4 regions of the Exiguobacterium sp. GL_137 genome follow, and region 1 is predicted to be linked to each of the others. Evidence: riboswitches for the same ligand, from Rfam matches in the RefSeq annotation. Region 1 holds a riboswitch; each other region holds the start of a gene.
The links. A riboswitch is a leader RNA that binds a small molecule or an ion and turns the genes downstream of it on or off. The one in region 1 is predicted to bind thiamine pyrophosphate.
Positions count from the first base shown of each region.

Region 2: linked by a shared signal. The riboswitch ahead of tenA (thiaminase II) and the one ahead of AC3IRK_RS08485 (ECF transporter S component) in region 1 are both predicted to bind thiamine pyrophosphate.
Region 3: linked by a shared signal. The riboswitch ahead of thiD (bifunctional hydroxymethylpyrimidine kinase/phosphomethylpyrimidine kinase) and the one ahead of AC3IRK_RS08485 (ECF transporter S component) in region 1 are both predicted to bind thiamine pyrophosphate.
Region 4: linked by a shared signal. The riboswitch ahead of thiT (energy-coupled thiamine transporter ThiT) and the one ahead of AC3IRK_RS08485 (ECF transporter S component) in region 1 are both predicted to bind thiamine pyrophosphate.

Region 1 is NZ_CM174406.1:1,584,089-1,589,754, reverse strand. Features, by position in the region: gene AC3IRK_RS08495 (DEAD/DEAH box helicase) at 1-2,128, shown strand, start outside; gene AC3IRK_RS08490 (50S ribosomal protein L25/general stress protein Ctc) at 2,478-3,155, shown strand; TPP riboswitch at 3,248-3,346, shown strand; gene AC3IRK_RS08485 (ECF transporter S component) at 3,452-4,027, shown strand; gene AC3IRK_RS08480 (ABC transporter ATP-binding protein) at 4,024-5,583, shown strand; gene AC3IRK_RS08475 (energy-coupling factor transporter transmembrane component T family protein) at 5,549-5,666, shown strand, end outside.
Region 2 is NZ_CM174406.1:964,282-969,947, reverse strand. Features, by position in the region: gene AC3IRK_RS05005 (class I SAM-dependent methyltransferase) at 1-401, opposite strand, end outside; gene AC3IRK_RS05000 (sporulation protein) at 520-1,293, shown strand; gene tenA (thiaminase II) at 1,361-2,056, opposite strand; TPP riboswitch at 2,130-2,235, opposite strand; gene AC3IRK_RS04990 (DUF1002 domain-containing protein) at 2,426-3,307, shown strand; gene abc-f (ribosomal protection-like ABC-F family protein) at 3,586-5,445, shown strand; partial or broken gene AC3IRK_RS04980 (alanine/glycine:cation symporter family protein) at 5,662-5,666, shown strand, end outside.
Region 3 is NZ_CM174406.1:556,923-562,588, forward strand. Features, by position in the region: gene AC3IRK_RS02925 (murein hydrolase activator EnvC family protein) at 60-1,337, shown strand; TPP riboswitch at 1,398-1,508, shown strand; gene thiD (bifunctional hydroxymethylpyrimidine kinase/phosphomethylpyrimidine kinase) at 1,626-2,435, shown strand; gene thiM (hydroxyethylthiazole kinase) at 2,416-3,171, shown strand; gene thiE (thiamine phosphate synthase) at 3,176-3,814, shown strand; gene AC3IRK_RS02945 (hypothetical protein) at 3,829-4,272, shown strand; gene AC3IRK_RS02950 (ArsR/SmtB family transcription factor) at 4,451-4,816, shown strand; gene AC3IRK_RS02955 (CHASE3 domain-containing protein) at 4,851-5,483, opposite strand; gene AC3IRK_RS02960 (YitT family protein) at 5,646-5,666, opposite strand, start outside.
Region 4 is NZ_CM174406.1:1,906,151-1,911,816, reverse strand. Features, by position in the region: gene pknB (Stk1 family PASTA domain-containing Ser/Thr kinase) at 1-35, shown strand, start outside; gene rsgA (ribosome small subunit-dependent GTPase A) at 73-978, shown strand; gene rpe (ribulose-phosphate 3-epimerase) at 980-1,636, shown strand; TPP riboswitch at 1,660-1,766, shown strand; gene thiT (energy-coupled thiamine transporter ThiT) at 1,831-2,391, shown strand; gene AC3IRK_RS10145 (thiamine diphosphokinase) at 2,391-2,999, shown strand; gene AC3IRK_RS10140 (amino acid permease) at 3,055-4,458, opposite strand; gene rpmB (50S ribosomal protein L28) at 4,599-4,787, opposite strand; gene AC3IRK_RS10130 (Asp23/Gls24 family envelope stress response protein) at 5,071-5,433, shown strand; gene AC3IRK_RS10125 (DAK2 domain-containing protein) at 5,459-5,666, shown strand, end outside.

The sequences.
Region 1 (5,666 bases):
GCGTGACCGTTTACGGAATCTGGCCGACGTCTGGCTCAGTCCCCTGCTCAAACAACGGCTCGTCAGCGGTCCGCCGTTAGTCGAACTGGCGCTCGACCGCGAGCAAGGTGGGCTTGAACTGCTCGTGACGTTTAGCTATCAGGGGGTTCGGATCAATCCGTTACAGGAGACGGATTGGCTCGGGCGCGATGTATCGCTTGAAGGGTCCATCCTCCGCTACGTGACAGAGAGTGGTTTCTTGGAGCGGGACGGTCGCTATCGGTTAGAGGAAGAGGTGGCGGAATATCAGTTTTTGAAAGGTTTGCTCGACCCCCGTGTCGTTTACGGCGAACTCATCGTCCAAGTGACGGAGAGTATCCGCCAATCCTTACCGAACGGACCGTTTCATCCACGGATCGATGTCGAGACGACGGACCGCTTGGATTGGTTGACGTTCCGCTTTTCTATGGATGGGATCCCGGAAATGGAACTGAAACAGGTCTTGCAGTCGCTTGTCACCCGGAAAACGTATCACCGGTTAAAGAACGGTCAGTTTGTCTCGTTTGAGACCCGGGCGTTTGAACAGTTACAACGCGTTTTTCGGCAACTTGAAGCAGCAGAGCAGGACCAACTTGAGGCGGTTTTGCGCGCACCCGCCCTGCCGAACCTCAAACATCTAGTCGGTGCCTCCTTCTTGCATATCCATAAACAATTAACAGAACGGTGGCTCGAGCTGAAAAACGGAACGGGTGTCTACCTGAACTTCCCGGAAGTACTCGATCGGCATTTGTATCCGTACCAGCGGGCAGGCATCCAGTTCATGGCGAATCTTGCCGGACATGACGGGCACGGAATTTTAGCGGATGAGATGGGGCTCGGGAAGACGATCCAAGCGATTGGTTATCTCGAGACGCTTCCGCCGGGTCGGATGTTGATTGTCGCCCCGGCTTCCCTGCTCCATAACTGGCAGGCGGAACTTACACGGTTTGCGCCGTCAAGAATCGTTCATTTGTTGAACGGAGCACGGAAACAACGGTTGGATCAAATCGAGACAGTACCAGCGGACGGAATTTTTCTGATTTCCTACCCGTCGTTACGGGCCGACATGGAGGCACACCAGACCGTCGAATACGACGTCGCCATTTTCGATGAGGCACAACATCTGAAGAATCCAGCGTCACAAACCGCTGTCCGCTTGCGCCGTATTCGGGCGAAACGTCGGTTTGCCTTGACCGGAACACCGCTTGAAAACCGGACCGATGATCTTTGGTCGATTTTCCGGGTCATTTTCCCGTCGTTGTTACCGGACTTACCGACGTTCCAGACATGGTCATATGATGAAATCCAACGATTCGTCCGACCGTTTATGATGCGACGGACAAAAGCCGAAGTTTTGCAGGATTTACCGCAAAAACAGATTGTCCACCATTATACAGAGCTCGGTCCGACGCAGAAAAAACTTTATGCTTCCTACTTGGCGAAACTGCAACTGGAAACGTTACAGCATCTCGACGAAGCGAAGCGTGAAGACCGGATTAAGCTGCTCGCCGGTTTGACCCGGTTGCGGCAGATTTGCTGTGATCCGGCGTTATTTGTCGAAGGTTATACAAGTGAATCGACAAAACTCGAACGCCTGCTTGAAATCATTGAAGAAAAAGTAGCGAGCGGACACCGGATCCTGATTTTTTCCCAGTATACGAAGATGTTGGCCCGGATTCGGGAACGACTGGCAGCACGACAACTTGCCCACTTTCTACTAACCGGTGAGACACCGGTTGAAGACCGTGTCGCACTGTGTGACCGGTTTAATGCCGGTGAAGTCGATGTCTTCCTGATTTCCTTGAAAGCCGGCGGGACCGGTCTGAATCTGGCGACGGCAGATACCGTCATTTTATACGACAGCTGGTGGAATCCGGCCGTCGAGCAGCAAGCGGCTGACCGGGCCCATCGATTGGGACAACAGTCACCGGTCGAAGTGATCAAGTTATTGATGACCGGGACGATTGAGGAAAAGATGGCGGAATTACAAGATCGAAAAGCGACGATGATTGATGCCGTCTTATCGGATCAGAAACCGGATATTTTAACGATTCGTGAACTCGTCCGTCTGCTTGATTCCCCCTCTTTTATCGATTCATCAGGTGATTAACCATACAAATCAAAGAAAATCTTAAAAAAATGAAAGACCTTCAATCCGTTGTCTATCAACAGGTTTGAAGGTCTTTCGACAATCAAATTCAGAAAAAAGGTTTTAACTTTTGAAAGACAGGGGTATATCTACATTAGCACCGTACAACACGGTCGCTTTTCAATTATTGTTTCTCAATATCAGCGTAATGACCTGGGAGAGAAATGCTACTTACTCACTTCGTTTTTCATTTCTGAATGAAATCCAGTTGAACTAGCATTTAGCGCATGAATTTCTGTTGGAACCTATTGTTCCACTCCTACATTCATTACCTTTTGAGGGCTATACCAAATTCAAGGGGGAAATGAACATGTCAGTAACATTAAAAGTAGAAGAACGCGAAGTACGCCCACGCTCACTTAGAAAGCAATTACGTCATGAAGGAAAAGCTCTTGGTGTCGTGTATGGCTACAAAGTGGAAAGCACACCGATTTCATTCGACGAAAAAGAATTGGTCAAGGTTGTCCGTGATCACGGCGAAAACGTCTTGGTTGCTCTTCAAATCGGCGGTAAAAAGGTCAACACGTTGATCAACAAGCTCGATATGGATATCTTTACACCAACCATCAAACACGTTGAATTCATCGCTGTTAAAATGGATGAAGAAACAGAAGTCGAAACGGATATCGTCCTCGTCGGCGAAGCAGCCGGTGCGAAACTTGGCGGATTCCTTTCACAAACACTCTTTAAAGTAACAGTTGCCGCAACACCAGATAAATTACCGGAACGGATCGAAGTCGACGTGACGGATCTTGCAATCGGAGATTCAATCACAGTAGCTGATCTTCCGGAAGAAAAAGATTTCCGTGTCGTCACAGAAGGTGACATCCAAGTCGCAGCGGTCGTTGAATCGACACTTGAAGCTGAACTTGAAGAAATCGAAGAAGCAGAAGCTGAGGCACAAGCAGCTGATGCGGATACAGCGACAGACGATTCAGAACAAACTTCTGAAGAGCAAGCTGAAGAAAACAAAGAAGATAAAGAGTAATCTTTTCTCTCCTCCCCTCGTGGGAGGTTTTTTTTATGCATATTGACAAGTCCGGTCGACAGCCGTACAGTGAAGAAGGTACACATCATTGACACATCCACTAGGGGAGCCATTTGGCTGAGACGATTCACTTCGGACCCTTTGAACCTGATCTAGTTCATACTAGCGTAGGAAAGTGGAGCGGAATCCTCGTGCTCTTTTTCTGCATCTTGCAGGTTACACGACCGCTCTCTTTTCATAGAGGGCGGTCTTTTTTGTGGTTTCTTTGTGGGTGTGCATTCAAAGGAGAAGTGATTATGAACAGTTGGAAAATGAAAGAAATCATCGTCATGATGATGCTCGCCGTCGCGTGTGGTGTCCTCTACTTAGGGTGGTCGACGTTATGGTTACCGATCTCGGCCATCTTCGGACCGGTCGGATCAAACTGGATGTTCGGCATCTGGGTCATCGCCAGTCCCCTTGTCGCCTACATCATTCAAAAACCAGGCGCGGCATTGATTGCGGAAGTCGTCGCCGCTGCCGTCGAATTGTTTACAGGGAGTCACTTCGGCTTATCGGCACTGTTGATTGGATTCGCACAGGGGATCGGGGCCGAGATTGCCTTTGCCGTGTTCGGATACCGGAAATTCAATACGTTTACCTTGATGTTGTCCGGTGTCTTCGCTGCCGTCGGAAGTATGGTCTACAGCCTCATCGTGAACGGATTTGCCTACTATACGACGACGACTCTCCTGTTGACGTTTTCCTTACAACTTGTCAGCGGTGCTCTGCTCGGCGGCTTACTCGCAAAAATCATCGTCGATGCGCTCGTTAAGGCAGGGACACTGAATGGGTATGCGATCGGACGACAACGAAAGCAGCGTGCCGCATGATGCAGTGTGAGCACCTGACAGTCCGCTATCCGGATCAGGATCACCCGGTCTTACAGGATTTTTCGGTTACGATTGATAAAGGAGAAACGACGTTGCTCGTCGGTCCAAGCGGCAGTGGAAAGACGACCTTTTTACATGTCCTCGCCGGTCTGTTGCCGGAGACGATTGAAGCCGATGTCACCGGTGGATGGACGACGGATGGAACCGTCGGGATGTTATTCCAACAGCCGGACGATCAGTTTTGCATGCAGACGGTCGGTGCCGAAATGGCCTTTAGTCTGGAAAACCGAAGCATCTCCCGATTTGAAATGGATGAGCGGATTAAAGGTGTCTTGGCACGGGTCGGACTTGACCTCGCCTTGACGACGCCGATTGCCGAGCTGTCCGGCGGGATGAAACAACGGCTTGCTCTAGCCTGTGTATTGGCACTCGAACCGGACATCCTGTTGCTCGACGAACCGACGGCGCAACTTGATCCGCATGGTCAACGTTTGATGATGGAGCTGATTGAGGAATTGCACCACGATCCGAACGTGACACTGGTGCTGATCGAACACCAACTGGAGCAGTGTGTGACGTTTGCGGACCGGGTGCTGGTCTTTCAAACCGGACGGATCCGTCTTGACGGACCGCCGCGGGACATTTTTTCAGAACGCCGGACCGTTTTGACTGAGCTCGGGATTGCGACACCGCGCCTTTACCCGTATACATTCGGAACGATACCGGCCGAGGTCGCGGCAGAACGGGCACTCGATCGCCCACCTGTCCGCGAACCCGTTTCAACCGAACCGACATTTGAACTTGTTGACGTGACCGTCCGGCACGGAAAGCAGACGGTTCTCCAGCGGATCTCGCTGACCGCCCACGCCGGAGAATGGATCATGCTTGTCGGACGCAATGGAGCCGGCAAAAGTACCCTGCTCGAAACGCTGGCCAAACTGTTACCGGCGCAAGGCGGAACGATTCAGTTGTTTCAGACAGCGTTGAAGAAATGGCGGGACCGGACATTTTACCGGCAGGTCGGCTTTGTGTTTCAGCAACCTGAGTTTCAGTTTCTCAAACAGACGGTTCTTGACGAACTGACGATCAGTTGTACCTCACCGTCGTCCGGTCAGATGGATGATGCCTTACAGTACTATCGCTTGGCGGACGTCGCGGGTCAGTCGCCGCTCGCACTCAGTCTTGGTCAAAAACGGCGTTTGAGCGTCGCGACAATGCTGCTTGAGCGAAAAGCTGTCTTGTTGCTGGACGAGCCGACTTTCGGACAGGATGCCGAGACGACGGCACAACTGATTGAAGTCTTGCGGCAAGCCCGTGCAGCCGGGACGACGCTCATCATGGTGACGCATGATATGGAGCTGGTGTACCAACAGGCAGACCGGGTGCTCGTCCTCGGTTCGGGAAACATTCAATTTGACGGTTCACCGGAGGAATTGTTTCAGGAAACCAAGATTTTACACGACAATCAGCTGATTCGTCCGGTGTCCTATCAGTATCAGCAACAAAAGGAGGGGATCCGTCATGCAGGAAAACCACTCATGGCTCGCTCAAATTAATCCTTCCGTCAAACTGGCGACCCTGGTCTATGTCATGCTGTTGCTGATTTCGACATCCCGTTTAGAAGTGACGTTTGCACTGC
Region 2 (5,666 bases), 620 kb from region 1:
GGTACCGGCACGCCGTCTTCTAACAAATGGCTTTTCTTTCGATTGTGAGACAGTTCGGCCTTTACCGGTTCCTTGCCTGTCGTCTTCAGTGAAACTTTCATTTTCTTCGAGAGTTGGAACTGGACTTCTTCCGTCTCGAAACGGAATAAAAATTGACGAAATTCGTTAAAATAGTCGTCCATTCGCAAAATAAATTCTTCTATACTTAAATTCTCATGCTTAATGATCCGTTCATGTTGAAACTCTAACTGGATTGCATACGTATCTCTAAGTAGAATCGGTTTTAACTTGATTCGACGCAGATCGTTTGATTTTTGGCGCGGACCACTAATCGTCGCGTGTATGAGTGAAGTTGCCTGCAGTTTTTCAGTGAGCAGGTCTTTTAATTGGTCTAGTTCCACGTATCGTCCCGTCCTTTTTTTGTTTGGTCTTTCGAAACTGTAGCAAATTCACCCGCGTTCGACAAGCAAGCAAGCTTTATTTTTAGTCGTCATACTTAATTTAAAGGAGGAACACAACATGTTCAAAAAAATTCTTTCACAAATCGGCATTGGTGCCGCAACGGTCGATACACGACTCGAACAAGATCACTGTGAACCCGGTGGAACGATTCAAGGAGTCGTTCATATTAAGGGCGGTAACGTCGATCAGGAAATCGCCCGGATTTATCTCGCCTTCAATACCCAGTACAAACAAGAAGTCGGGGACAGCACGGCATTCACGACGTTCACACTGGACCGGTTTGCATTAAATGAAGCCCCGTTTACGATTGAAGCAGACGTCGAACGGGAAATACCGTTTACGCTTCAAGTCCCTTTTAATACACCACTTTCCGTCAGCCAATCGAAGTCGTGGATCGAGACGGGTCTTGATATCGCGCAGGCGGTTGACCCTTCTGACCACGATGCTGTCGTCGTCAAAGCGAATGACTACCAATCGGTCATCCTTGAAGCGATGGAAAACCTCGGATTCCGCCTCAAGAAAGCTGATACAGAGAAATTGCCGGGCCGCTTCCGGAAAGATTTGCCGATCGCGCAGGAACTTGAGTATTCTGCCCGCGGTACTCATTATGCTCACAAGCTGGACGAAATCGAAGTCATCCTGTTGCAAGACCGGTTCGGCATCGACATCGTCGTCCAAATCGACCGCCGTGCCCACAGTCTCGGTTCGCTGTTCAGTGAAATGGCAGGAACCGATGAGACGATGACGAAACTTTCATTATCGAACCAGGACTTAACGAATCCGTCACTCGTGAAACAACGTCTCGCCGATTTGATTGAACACCACAGTTGATTGATGTTTTCTATAGAACAAACACCGGATCCGCTTATCGTCGGATCCGGTGTTTGTATTTCCTTCCTTACTTGGATGATGTCATTTCCATCGTCTGTTCGTACTGCCGTTCAAACGTTTCTTCCGCCCAGCCCATCTGCCAAAACATCAATTCGTAATAACAGCTTCTGACGAAATGTTGTTTCATCCGGACGCGTTCTTGTTCACTCGCCTTCTCTGCCAACTCATTTAACCGGTCAATCTGTTCAAAGACCACCCGCTCGAACCATTCGGAACTGTATGTCGCAATCCATTGCTGATAAATCGGTGAAGCCGGTGTCGCTGCCTGTAACTGTTGTCCAATCTCATAGTAAAGCCAGTAACACGGTAAAATCGCAGCGATGGTCTCCCCAAGCGTCCCTTCACTTGCATGGTGCATATGCGAAATATACGCATATGCGGTCGGTGCTGGTTCAAACTCTGCCAGTGTCTTGTCCGAAATCCCAAGCGGTTCAAAAAACGATTGATGCAGACTGAGTTCTGCAGCATAGGTCGACGTCGCATGTTCCGCGAGTTCGGCAATCGTCGCGAAGTCCTGTGCCTTCGATGCGGCCCGCGCCTGAATTTTCGCGAAATGTTTTAAGTAATAGGCATCCTGTAGGACGTAATGGCGAAATTTTGCTTCTGGTAGTGTTCCATCCGCAATCCCTGTCACGAATGGATGGGTAAAGCTGCTGTCCCAATACCGTTTTGCCGCTTGCCGGATTTCTTCACTGAATGTCATGTTGGTTCCCCCTTTTGTAATCAAAAAACGCCACACCTGATGTCAGGCATGACGTGAAAAGACCATAAAAAGAGGATCGTCCACGCCACTTCCCTCCGTAAGTCCAAACTTAATCAGGTTCAAAGGGTCCGAACGTCTCCGTCGTCTCAGTCAGCCTACTGACTCCCCTAGTGGTCGCTATTTGATTTGTTTTGAGTTTATCATGATTTGATGTGGAATTGACCCATTCTCGTCATTTCACTCCATTTTTTTGTACAATGGAACATGACGGAAGGTGGATGACGGCTCGTCCTTGAGACCGATTCTCTTCTGCCGCCGGTCGATTAGACTAAATTTAGTACCTGATACTTAACTTATGGAGGAACTTTTATGAATAAAACCATGACATGGACCGCTTCGGCATTACTTGCTACTACCTTACTGCTACCGACGGCCGCATCTGCTGAACAAGTGGTCGACAAAACAATCGTCACCCTTGGCGAATCACTTGGGGCAAAGGATAAATCGTGGGTCTTGTCCCGTCTGAATGCACCGGAAGGCATTACTCCGATTATTGCAACATCTGCGGATGAAGAAAAATATCTCGGGAAAAACATTCCCCAATCACAACGGGGTGGCGGCATGTACTCTTCCGCTAAAATTGAGTTGGCTGAAAAAGGTGATGGATTATCTGTCGCGACCGAAAACATCACCTGGGTCACAAAAGACATGTACCTCAACGCCCTCGTCACAGCGGGTGTAACGGATGCGGACATTACGATCACGTCCCCGTACAAGGTAACCGGAACTTCGGCTTTGACCGGGATCATGAAAGCGTATGATCAAACATCTGCCGAGACCGGCATCAAACTGACGGATGAACGAAAAGACCTTGCCCAGCAAGAACTCTCTGTGACATCCGATGTCGGGAAAACGGTCGGGACGGATAAAGTCGCCGACTTGATGAATGAAATCAAAGCGGAAATCGCGAAACAACAGCCGGAAACGAAGGTCGAGATTGAAAACGTCATCGTCCAAGTCATCCAAAACAATAACATCAATTTATCCGATGCTCAGATGGACCGGTTGACCGGACTGTTTAATCAAATGGAACAAGCGGACCTGAACTGGGGTCAAATCGAGAGTGGTCTAAAAGATGCCGGACAAGATATCCAGGCCTTCGCGACCTCAGAAGAGACAAAAGGATTTTTTGCGAAGTTGTTTGATGGTCTCAGTGCATTCTTCAACTCGATTGCCGGCTTATTTAAATAAAGATTAACGTTTTCTTTTCTGTCAGGCATGGTAAAATAGATGTATTGAATCGGAAAAGGTGGTGTGGAGACATGGGTTTTGCTGCGTGTAAGCATTGGTTGATGGAACAACTGTATCTGTTGCGCGCGATTTTTCATGGAATGGCGTTCTAAGGGACTAGTCTGCCCTTTTTTAACGAACCTCATACCTGAAAAATAAAGCAAAGCGCATCTTCCACGAGTCAAGGAGAGTGCTGTTTGCGCTCTCCTTTTTTTGATGCGCCAGAGAGGACATTTCATATGATGATCTGCGACATCCAACACCTGACAAAACAATTCGGAGGCGACGATATCTTAACGGACGTCTCCCTCTTTATCGAGCACCAAGACCGCATCGGCTTGATCGGCCGAAACGGAAGCGGTAAAACGACGCTCTTACGTTTGATTGCCCGTCTTGATTCCGAAGACAGCGGAACGATTTATCAAAAAAGCGGGCTCTCCATCGGTTATTTGGCACAACTTCCCGTGTTCGACAACGTAATGACGGGGCGTGATGTCCTGTGGACTGCCTTCGCCACGCTTGTCGATTTACAACGCTCCCTGCAACAAATCGAACGGGACATGGCGACAAAAACGGATCAAATCGATCAGTTGCTCGAACGCTACACGCAAGAGACCGAAGCTTTTGAGCGCCAAGGCGGGTATTTGCTGGATTCCAAAATCGACCGGATGATTAACGGCTTGCAGTTGCATGCCCTTTTGGACCGTCCGTTTGAGCAGCTCAGCGGCGGCGAACAGACCAAAATCTGCCTCGGAAGGATGTTGTTGACCGAGCCGGAGTTGTTGATCCTCGACGAACCGACGAACCATCTGGATTTAGACGCCGTCGAGTGGCTGGAATCCTTTTTAGCCGATTATGCCGGGGCTGTCCTGATCGTCTCCCACGATCGTGTGTTTCTTGATGCGGTCGTGACGCGCATCGCTGAACTGGAGGAGGGGCAGATTCAGCTGTACCAGGGAAATTACACGTTTTACGTGAAGGAAAAGGAACGCCTTCTACTTGAGCAATTCCATGCTTACCAGGAACAACAGAAGAAGATCAAGCAGATGAAGGAAGCGATCCGCCGTCTGCGGCAATGGGCAAACGAAGCGTCACCACCAAGCGAAAAACTATTCCGAAAAGCAAAATCGATGGAACGGGCACTCGCACGGATCGAACGGATCAAACGCCCAAGGCTTGACGCCGAGACCCCCGATCTTGCGTTTGCAGCACATGGAAAAACGAGCCGGATGGTTTACCGCGTCGAGGATGTCAGTATTGCCTTCTCTAAACAACCGTTGTTTCATTCATTAAACTTTGAGATTTCGGCAAAAGATCGAATCGCCATCGTCGGCGCAAACGGAAGCGGAAAATCCACACTATTGCATCTCCTGTTAGGCCATCTCGAACCGACAAGCGGTCTGATTACGCGTGGACCGTCAGTGAAAATCGGCTACCTGTCGCAACGAGTTGACTTCCCGCCCGGTGAACGTTTGATTGACGTTTTTCGCACGACCGTTGATCTCGATGAAGGAACGGCGCGGCAGCGTCTCGCCCAGTTCTTGTTTTTTGGCCCCCGGGTCTTCTTACCGGTCGAGGCGTTAAGTGGTGGCGAACGCATGCGGCTGATGCTCGCGGTTCTGGTCCACTCCGATTTGAACGTACTGATTTTGGATGAGCCGACCAATCATCTCGACATCGAATCACGTGATGCGCTTGAAGAGGCACTCGAATCGTTTGACGGAACGTTGATCGCCGTTTCGCACGACCGCTATTTCTTGAACCGGCTGTTTACGAAGACCCTTTGGCTTGATCAGACGATGGAGCTGTTTCCCGGTCCGTATGTCTATGCGTCAACCAAACGGCAAACACAGCCGCCTGACGCCAAAATACCGAAGAACGTCGTCTCTGCTAAAAAACGACCATCTCCTTCTATTCCAGTACAGACAACACGTCAAGTAGAAGAGACGATCGAACGATTGGAACAGGAACTGAAGATGCTTGATCGGCAACTTTCTGAAACGACGGATTATGAAGAGACGGTGAAACTTTTTTCTATCCGTGAAGAACTTGTCCAACAGCTCGATGCGCAATACGAACAATTTTTAGCTTCGGAATGAGTCATTCCTCCTAAATTATGTGATTTTATGACCTGTCGATTTAGTCGACAGGTCTCTTTTATTTTTCAAAAACAGTTCAAATTCTCTACTTTCTAAATAGTTAACCGTGTTAATTTATGAAAAAAAGTTTTAAAATTCACCTTGCATATTATCTGAAAATTCGTATAATTTAGCGAATAGCCATTTTACTACAACACATTAGGAGGAATTTTTCAGATGGA
Region 3 (5,666 bases), 1.0 Mb from region 1:
AATACTTTGAATTAAATACTTTTTAAATAAGAAATCATACATAAGCGAGGAAACCAAACATGTTTAAAAAATTGTTTGCAACGGTATTGTTAGGGGCGTTACTTGTATCCACTGTGCCGACTTCTGGTCAAGCTGCAACGATTAAAGAAAAGAAATCTCAAAATGCAATAGAGCAACGTCGCTTGGAAAAAGCCATCAAAAAACAGGAAGCTAAAATATCGGTAGAGCAACGCGAAATCAATAAAATTGATGCGGCCATCAACGAAAATATTTTCAGGATTTCGGAAAAAAACAAGCAGATTAAACAATTGAATCTCCAAATTGAAGATCTTGAGGCGGAAATCGCCCGCTACGAAATCATGCTCACCCGGCAAGAAGAATTGCTTGGGGACCGCTTACGTGTCCTTCAAGAAAATGATGGTAATTCTATAAAATGGGAAGAAGTCATTTTTGGTTCGAAAAACTTGGGTGATTTGTTTAGTCGTGTTATGGCAGGTAAAAAAATTGCCGAACAAGACGATAAAATGATTTCTGCTTATTTGGAAACACAAGAAAAGCTAGCAGAAATGAAAAAAAATCTTATTGCTAAAAAGGCGGAGCGTGTTCAAGAGAAAGAGTCGTTACTCGTCCAAAAGAAACAGTTAAAACAACAGATGAAAGAACGGAGTGCGACCCTGAATAAATTACGTAAAGGGAAAACAAAGTTCACGACTAAACTGTTAAATGCAAAAGAATTACAAGCGACTTTAGAGGCTCAAGAAAGAGCGATTGCGGCAGCAAAAGCAGCAGCGAAAGCAGCAGCAGAAAAAGCGGCCGCTGAAAAAGAAGCAGCTGAACGTGCTGCAAAAGAGGCGGCAAAATCAACGCGTGAGTCAAGCGAAGCAACGGTTCTTCCGACTCCTGTCAGCAGTGTGCCGACAGGATCGGCGAAGTTTATTCGTCCGGCTTCAGGCGGTGTTTCACAAGGTTTTGGACCGGCTAGTGGAGCGAACGGCTATACGTTCCATAATGGTGTCGACTTCAGTGGACCCGTCGGATCACCGATTCGAGCAGCAGCTTCCGGAACAGTCATTACGGCTGGTAGCGGCGGACCTTATGGGAATCATGTCATGATTTCGCATTTCCTTGACGGTCAGGTGTATACAACAGTGTACGGTCATATGAATTCGTTATCGGTTTCGGCAGGTCAGACGGTAACTCAAGGTCAAACGCTTGGTACTCTTGGCAGTACCGGGAATTCGACAGGACCGCATCTACACTTTGAATTGCATATCGGTGGATACCAATACAGTGCGACAGGACCAGCTAACACGGTCAATCCACTTGGATACCTTTAAAAACGAGCTTCGGCTCGTTTTTTTAATGGTGCTGTGATACAGTGAAAAAGAATTTAAATTACGAGCAACTAGGGGAGCTGGAGGAGTCCGGCTGAGAGGAAAACCATTCTGTTTTCGACCCTGTCACCTGAACTGGATAATACCAGCGTAGGAAAGTTGAGATCGAAGACATGAAGACTTCAATCAGTAGAACTGGTTGTTCATGGCGTCGTCTGCTTTTTTACAGCGGACGGCGCTTTTTGTTGTCCGTTTTCTCCTTATTTGCTCCCAGGAAAGTGAGGAATTGGAATGAAACACGTATTGACGATTGCTGGATCCGACTCCGGAGGTGGAGCTGGAATTCAAGCAGATTTAAAAACGTTTTCGGCACTCGGTGTATACGGAATGAGCGTCATCACGGCGATTACGGCACAAAATACGTTAGGTGTTCAAGCGGTCGAGGACGTATCCCCGGAGCTCGTGGAAGCACAGCTGACATCCATCTTTTCCGATATCCGTGTCGATGCGGTCAAGATTGGAATGGTTTCCAATCAAGACACCATCCGAGTGATTGCACAACAACTGGAAAAACATCAACTTCCGGTTGTTCTCGACCCGGTCATGGTCGCGAAAGGGGGTTATAGCTTGTTGCAACCGGATGCAGAACATGCCTTGCTCGAACAGCTGTTACCATTGGCTACACTTGTGACTCCGAATATTCCTGAAATCGAGCGGATGATTGGCGGAACGATTCACTCGCTTGCCGATATGAAACAGGCGACGGAAAAACTGGCTGAAAAACGGACGGGTGCTATTTTGCTCAAGGGCGGACATTTGGAGGGACGGGACGCTACTGACCTTTTATATACAGACGGGCGATATGTCGTCTTTGAACAAGAACGGATCGAGTCCCGTCATACCCATGGTACAGGCTGTACATTATCTGCTGCCATCGCTTCCTATCTTGCACTTGGTCTTTCAGTGGAAGACAGCATCCGTTATGCAAAACGTTATGTGACGGAAGCCATTCGCCACGGCTTTGCGCTCGGACGCGGTGTTGGTCCGACGCATCATTTTCATGAACTCTGGAGGGATACACATGTTACGACGCATCCATGATAAAAAACCGTTGATTCATCATTTAACGAATACTGTAACCATTAATGACTGCGCCAATATGACACTGGCACTTGGTGGCTCTCCTGTGATGGCAGATGACCTGCTGGAAGTGGAAGAAATGGTCAGGCACGCAGATGCCGTCGTAATCAATACAGGGACGATCAATCCGGACATGCGCCAAGCCCAACTTTTAGCAGGAAAAACGGCTAACCGATTGGGGAAACCGGTCATTTTGGATCCGGTAGGCGCAGGAGCGACGACATTAAGAACAGATTTTATGAAGCAGTTAATGGATGAAATCACCTTTACGGTCATCAAAGGAAATGCATCGGAAATCAAGACATTGCTCGGACAGGCCGCTCGAACGAAAGGAGTGGATGTTGCCGAAGGAGAATCCCTGGATTTTCAAAGTGTCCATACCTTTGCAGGTGAAACGAAACAACTCATCGTCGTAACGGGTCCGATTGATTTTGTGACAGATGGAAATCGCCAGTATCATCTGGATGTCGGGACGAAACGTCTTGGCCAAGTCACGGGAACGGGATGTATGACCGCTTCTTTGATTGCGACGTTTTTAGGAGCAGGATACGATCGTTTTGAGGCAGCCGTATTTGGGACGTATGCTATGGGAAAAGCAGGGGAGTCGGCTGAGGATTCTCCCGGTATCGGAGGTTTTCGAACCGGGCTGTTCGATGCAGTGAGTTTGATGACAGAAAAAAGTTTGCCGGAGGTATAAATGAATGGACAGTGAATATTTGATTTATGCCGTGACCGATCGACGCTTGCATCCACATCTTTCCCTGGCAGACGCCGTCGAAGCATCGATTAAAGGAGGCGCAACGGTTGTTCAATTACGGGAAAAAGACAGTTCCGGTAAAACTTTTCTGGAATCAGCCATTGCATTAAAAGATCTCACCGCACGTTACGATATTCCGTTCATTATCAATGATCGGATTGATATCGCTTTGCTGGTCGATGCCGGTTTGCATATCGGTCAAGATGATATTCCCTTAATTGAAGCGCGCCGTTTGTTACCGGAAGCGACGATTGGTGTTTCTGTTTCAACAGTGGAACAAGCTGTTGCAGCAGAACGGGAAGGCGCAGATTATTTAGGGGTCGGTTCACTCTTTCCGACAGCAACGAAACAAGATGCGACATTCATGGCGCGAGCGACGTTGGAACAGATTCGTAAAGCCGTTCATATCCCGTTGGTGGGAATCGGTGGAATTACTGAAACAAACGTTCCGGAACTTGGTTCTCTAGTGGACGGATATGCCGTTGTTTCAGCTTTATTTGCAAGTGAAGACATTGAACGAACGACGAAAAATTTTAAGACGACCGTGAAACAAGTGCGTCAGAGCGCCTCAGGCAGGGTATAGTTCACGTAGAGGTGATGGTCGTGAAATGGCAGTCTGTTCGATTTCGAGGACGCTGGATTCGGTATAAAATCGAACCACAAGTCATTCGAATCGATAATCGCGGGAAATATCATTTAGGTGCAGCTCTATTTCCTTTCCCGAATCGTTATTCGTATCAATTAGCTGTGTTATTAAAGAATAAATACCGACAACAGTATAAACGTTCCTTGCTCATCCAAACGAGTTCAATCGCAACTGAAATCTGGGGGCACACACATCTGGATATTTTTTACCGGATGATGTTACCTCTTCCGTTACCGTGCTTTTTACGGAACCGCTATAAAGAACGTTTGAAAAGTACAGGCGTGATCGATATCGGTGTGCGTGCTGTCGATTCAAACCGGATTGTCTGGGATATCGGAAATTTTTTAGGTGGCTGGTTCTTTTACGCGATCTCAAGACGAAACCGTGAGAAATGAAAAAATGATTCAAACAGGAATGTCCAATGAAAAAGTCTGCTTTCCGCTCTAAACGACGGGAAACAGACTTTTTTGAGTTTCCGATTTTTGGAATAGCAGGCACTAGTTGAGTCCTGAAGTGATTTTCTTGCAATTCACTTGAAACGATGGTGGAATGAAAGGGAAAGAGGTGATGACGGTGGATGCACCACGTTGTGAAACGATTGCCATTGATCAAGTACGTGCAGAAGAGATTGGACAAGTCGTCGATACGATTCCAACGACAGACATTGGAAAGTTGTTCAAAGTCTTGTCAGATGCCACACGGTTACGGATTGCTTACGCCTTGACGGTGGAAGAGGAACTTTGTGTCTGTGATGTTTCGGCTTCGGTGGATTGTTCGATTGCAACAGCTTCTCACCATCTCCGTACCTTGTTGAAACAAGGACTGGTGAAATATAGAAAAGAAGGTAAGGTCGTCTACTATTCGCTGGACGATCATCATGTATCGTCGCTCGTTCACTTAGCAATGGAGCATGTAAATGAAGGCAAGGCGTCCTCTTGAGTGTACTGAACAACACAACAAAGACGTATCGTTCTCATGGACGATACGTGTTTGTTGTGTTTTTAGATCGGTGAAATAAGATGATAGTCGTTGCAATCAACAAGAAAGCTAAAATCGACAGGCTGAAGGACATACGTTTATACTCTGCCGTCATTTCAGTAGTCAATTCCAATTTTTGTTCAAGATCACGATATAATTTTTCTTTGATTTGTGACAAGTCTTCAAGAATCGTTTGTGTGGTTTGAGTTGTTTGCTTGGCTAATTTTTTAGCACGTTGCGGATGATCTGTTTCGTAAACGGTAAAAACTTCTTGAATCTCTTCCTCCCACACATTGTTACGTAATAGTAAATCTTTAACCGCACCGGGTGTCTGATTGGATGAATTCAGTACACGTCGCAAATCATGAACTTTAGAAGTGGAAAAGTAATATTGTTCAATGTAACGGTCATCTTCATATAATAACAGGCCGCGAACGGCATTTGCCCGATCGCGATTATGTTCGATCAATTGGTCGACTTGTTTAATCATTAGAATATCTTGTGTATGCATCTCTTCCGTCAAATTAGAAATTGTACGATATCCGCTTAAGGCATACAAAAGGGGAATCGAGGCAAACAGACTGACAATCAGGATGAGGATGATACAGTGCCGCCATAGTTGATTCATACAATCCATCCTTTTTCTACAAAACTTAATGTCATTAGCTTAACCACTATTTCCCAAAAAGTGAAGGATTATTCAAAAAAATATGGAACATTTTCTTTGATTTTGCGTATTATACACAAAAAACCGCTACAACGAGTGTAGCGGCTACAGAATGTTAGACGATTAAAAAGAATAGGAGTGTTC
Region 4 (5,666 bases), 320 kb from region 1:
CGATTACGTACAATCAGGCAAAATCACAAGAATAACGAGCAGGACGTTAATCCTGACAAAGGAGGGCATAGGATGGCAGAAAATCGAATTGAAGACAATCGGGATGGAACGATTATCCGTTTACAGGGTGGCTTTTATGATGTCATGACGCCTCAAGGTGAAATCCGTTCACGGGCACGCGGTAATTTCAGAAAACGGGGCATCAGCCCTGTCGTCGGCGATGAAGTCGTGTTACACATCGAAAGTGAGACCGGATATATCCTGGAAGTAAAAGACCGTCAAAATTTCTTGGTCCGCCCACCAGTTGCCAATATCGATCAAGCTTTGTTGGTCGTATCGGCAGCAGAACCTGATTTTTCTGCCCATCTGTTGGACCGGTTTTTAGTGTTGATTGAAGCAAAGGAAATTCAACCGATCATCATCTTGACGAAGATGGACTTGTTACAAGGTGAAGCCGAACAAGGGGTATTGGAAGCCATTGCCGCTTACCGGACCATCGGATATCACGTCATCGAAACTTCAAGTGAGACATTGGCCGGAGTCGAATCTGTCCGTCCGTTGTTAAAAGATAAAACGAGTGTCCTGGCAGGACAATCCGGTGTAGGGAAAAGTTCGTTGTTGAATGCCTTGGAACCTTCGTTGGCACTGGAAACGAGTCATATTTCGAAGGCACTTGGTCGTGGACGCCATACGACCCGTCATGTGACATTGATCCCGCTTGGCGAAGGCTTAATTGCAGATACCCCGGGATTTTCGAATCTCGATTTTCCGCACGAAATGGAACTCGAGGAGTTACGATGGTGTTTCCCTGAATTTGTTGCTTTACAGGACGAATGCAAGTACCGTGGCTGTCTGCACTTGAATGAGCCCGGTTGTGCCGTTAAACAAGCCGTCGAGGCCCATGAAATCATGGCTTCCCGGTATACGAATTATGGTATGTTTGTAGAGGAAATCAAGAATCGGACGCGGAGGTATTAAGATGATTAAAATCGCACCATCAATCTTATCAGCAGATTTTGCAAATTTAGAGCGGGATGTCAAAGCAGTTGAAGCGGCGGGAGCCGATTATATCCATTTTGATGTCATGGATGGTCAATTTGTTCCGAACATTTCCTTTGGACTCCCTGTATTAAGCAGTTTACGTCAAAAAACAGATATGGTTCTCGACGTCCATCTCATGATTGATCGTCCGGAAAACTTTGTCGAATCCTTCGTTGCAGCAGGTGCTGATATCGTAACCTTCCACGTGGAGGCGACGAATCATGTCCATCGTGTGTTGCAACAAATCAAAGCAGCTGGAGCGAAAGCAGGAGTAGTACTCAACCCGCATACGCCGCTGTCGACGATCGAACACGTTCTTGAAGATGTGGACATGGTCTTATTGATGACGGTCAATCCGGGATTCGGCGGACAAGCGTTCATTCCAGGTGTGATGAAGAAATTAAATCAACTGGCTGCAATGAAAGCAGAACAAAATCTATCCTTCGAGATTGAAATCGATGGTGGAGTTAATGCGGAAACAGCAAAATTATGTATTGAGAATGGGGCAAACGTACTTGTTGCAGGTTCCGCTATCTACAATGCACCGGATTATTCAGAAGCAATCACTAGTATTCGGAATGCTGCTCACGTATAATAGGGGCAGAATCAAAATTAAATGATGACCGCAAGGGGTGTCGCGTCAAGCGGCTGAGAGAAGTGATTGGACTTTAACCCTTCGAACCTGTTCCGTTCAGACGGACGTAGGGATGTGGCGCACGCAGGCAGTACGGCGTTCGTCGTACTGCCTTTTTGCCGTCCTGCGATTTTATTTTTTAGGAGGAAAAAAGGATGAAACGGCTACAAATGTTAATGGAAATTGCAATCTTTGCAAGTCTTGGTGTGGTGTTCGATTTATTGATCCCATTTAAAATGCCGCAAGGTGGTTCAATTAGTTTAGCGATGTTACCGATTTTCGTCATGGCGTTTCGTCACGGCGTTGTCGGTGGGGTCGTGACGGGAGCGCTCGTCGGAACGATTCAACTGATGTTCGCTCCACAAATCCTGACGGTCGTCCAGCCGTTACTCGATTATACGATCGCGTTTGGAGTCGTCGGGCTGAGCGGACTGTTCGCACGGCAAGTCAAAAAAGCAGCAGCAGCCGGGAAAAATGGCCGTCTAATGGCGATTGTACTAGGTGCGACATTGCTTGGTGCAGGTTTCCGTTATGTCTGTCACGTCATTAGTGGAATCGTGTTCTTCGCTGAGTATGCGGAAGGTCCGGTCGTCCCGTATTCGTTGATCTATAACGCGACGTATATGGTTCCATCGTATCTGTTATGTGGTATTGTCGCAGGACTCCTGTTTACGACAGCACCACGACTTCTTCGTTATTCAGCACGGGGTGTCTGATGCGGGTTGTGATTGTAGCGGCCGGTCCGGCGGAAGACATCCCGTACCTGAAACCGTTTATGGATGAGAAGACGGTTGTCATCGCTGTTGACGGAGGTGTCACCGTGTTGGCACAGCAAGGTTTCGCTTTTGACTTGGCGATTGGGGACTTTGATTCTCTCGGATACAAACCGGAAGGAGCGATCATCCATCCGGCTGAAAAGGATGAGACCGACTTGGAACTGGCTTTACGACATGTCAGTCAACAGTATGAAGCAACGGAAGTGTTAATATTCGGTGCGACCGGAGGACGACTTGATATGACGCTTCAAAACGTCTATCTGCTAAAACAATTTCCGGCAGTCCGCTTGATGACGAAGCGGGAAGAGGTTCGTTTCTTACAGCCGGGGACGTATGAGATCGAGGCAGATAGATTTCACTATCTCTCTTTCATCCCGCTCGTTCCGACATGTCTGACCCTCCGCGGGGTCAAGTACCCGTTGACGAATCATGACGTGCCGGTCGGCGGATCATTGACCGTCAGCAATGAATGGACACATCACGGAGTGGCGAACGTGACGGTGCATACCGGTGAAGTGATTGCTTTAAGAAGTTTGTCAGACCACTAAAAAACGTGATCGGCTTTAGGATATCCTAAAAGTCGATCACGTTTTTTGTAGTTTTTTAAGATTTTAATGTCGAGCTGGCTGCCTGACGTTCAGTTTGAGCCGCAATATGTTTTCCTTTGACGAACAGGTGGTAAGAGGCCCACGTCAAGAGGAAGAATGGAACGCCTATATACAGCGCAATCCGTTGATCCGCTTGGAATGCCAAGCTGATCAGTACAAGCATGTTTAAAGAGAACGAGATAATCGGCAAGACCGGGAAGAACGGAGTCTTGAATTTCAATTCACTGACAGCATGTCCCTCTTTGATGAATTGACGACGGAAGGCAATCTGTGAAGCGGAAATCGAAATCCAACCGACTTGCGCACCGAGTCCGGCGAGTGACAACAACCAGATGAAGACGGTATCTTCCGCGAAAAAGGCAGTCAATAGTGATAACATCGCAAACAGCATCGTAAAGCACAAAGCGCGCATAGGTACTCCGCGTGAGTTGACGATGGCAAGTTTTTTCGAAATCATGCCTTCTTGTGACATCGACCATAACATCCGAGTAGCAGCGTACAACCCCGAGTTCCCGACCGACAGTAAGGCTGTCAACACGACGATGTTCATTAAATCAGCTGCATAAGGAATTCCGATGGCATCAAATACCATGATGAACGGACTGCTGATGCCGCCGGCTGTTTCGTAAGGAATCAAGGCGCCGACAATCGTAATCGAGAGGACGAAGAAGATGAACGTCCGCCAGACGGTATTACGGATTGCTTTTGGAATCGATTTTTCTGGATCGTTTGATTCTCCGGCAGCAACCCCAATCAATTCGGTTCCTTGGAACGCAAAGTTGACGGCAATCATCGTCGTCAATACCCCCAGGGCGCCGTTCGGGAATAATCCGTTTGAAGTAAAATTGGCGAACAAACTTTCCGGACGTGCTGCCGCCATATCAATCCAGCCAAACCAAGCCGCTCCCCCGAGCACGATGAAAAATAGAATGGCAAGGACTTTCAGGCTCGAAAACCAAAACTCAGCCTCCCCGAAGGCTTTTGCGGAGACCGCATTGAGACCGAATAAAATGACGGTGAAAATCGCACACCAGATGACGATTGGTGTATCCGGAAACCATCGATCCATCAGACTGCCGGCTGCCGTGATTTCGAGCGCCACCGTGACAGCCCAACCGAGCCAGTAAATCCAACCGACGGCAAATCCGATACCCGGTCCGATGAACCGTGTCGTATACGTTTGGAAAGATCCTGAGACCGGCATATGGACAGCCATCTCCCCTAAACATAACATCGTCAGATACATGATGGTCCCACCCACGATGTAACTGAGAACCGCCCCGAGCGGTCCCGCTTGCGAAATCGTCAATCCAGAACCGAGGAACAGTCCCGTACCGATAATCCCTCCTAGTGAAATCATGAAGAGATGTCGGCTTGTCATTTCTCTTTTTAACTGCATGTTGACCCTTCCCCCTTGAAAAAAATAACTGCTCACTTATTGTAAGCGTTTTCAATTATTCAGACAATTAGTTTATAAGAAAAATAAAAAAAGAACAAAAAAAGAACCGGAAGGGAAGATTCCCATCCGGTTACTGCGCCTTATACGCGTTCGACTTTACCTGATTTGAGCGCTCGAGCTGAAACCCAAACCTTTTTAGGTTTACCGTCAACGAGGATACGTACTTTTTGTACGTTGATTCCCCAAGTGCGTTTCGTTTTGTTCAATGCGTGTGAACGGTTGTTTCCCGACTTCGGCGATTTCCCAGTAACGTAGCATTTACGTGCCATGTGTTCCGCCTCCTTTTATGTTGTTTTGCGTTCGTCCTAATAGACACTTTGCTATCTTAGCATGCTGTTAAGACGGTTGCAACATAAAAAAAGTAGCTGACAAGAAAAAAACTTGACAGACAACCTCAAAATTTAAAATAATGAATGAGGATGATGGTAAAAGTTCATTTGACCGCTACTATTTTTCACATATTCATTGTATAGTCAGTACGGCGACTTTTCAATAGTAGGTCCTTATAGTAGAATTATGAGAAGAACACAATTAACAAAGGGGGCTACTCAAGTGGCGATCGAGATGAAAACGACTTATGGAAAAATTGACGTAGACAATGATGTCGTTGCGCAACTTGCAGGCGGAGCAGCGATGGAATGTTTTGGTGTCGTTGGTATGGCATCCCAGTCGCAAATCAAAGACGGACTGGCTGAACTGCTGAAACGCGAAAACTTTGCCCGTGGTGTCATCGTGCGGCAGGTATCAGAACAAGTTCACATCGATATGCATATCATCGTGAGTTACGGTACGAAAATCTCAGAAGTCGCAAACAACGTCCAGAGCCGTGTGAAATATTCACTCAGCCAGGCACTTGGTTTAGAAGTGACATCTGTGAATATTTTTGTCCAAGGAGTCCGCTTGACGAATGTCTAAGGCGGGAATAGAGGAGGAAACTTTAGTGAGCGTAGATCGTTTAACAGGAGCGCAACTGGTCAAGATGATCCAGAATGGCGCAGCGAATCTCTATCAAAATGCGGATTTTGTCGATTCGCTGAACGTTTTCCCGGTCCCAGACGGTGACACGGGAACAAACATGAATTTGACGATGACATCGGGTTCGAAAGAAGCCGCAAAAACAACGACAGACTCGGTCTCAGAAGTTGCCA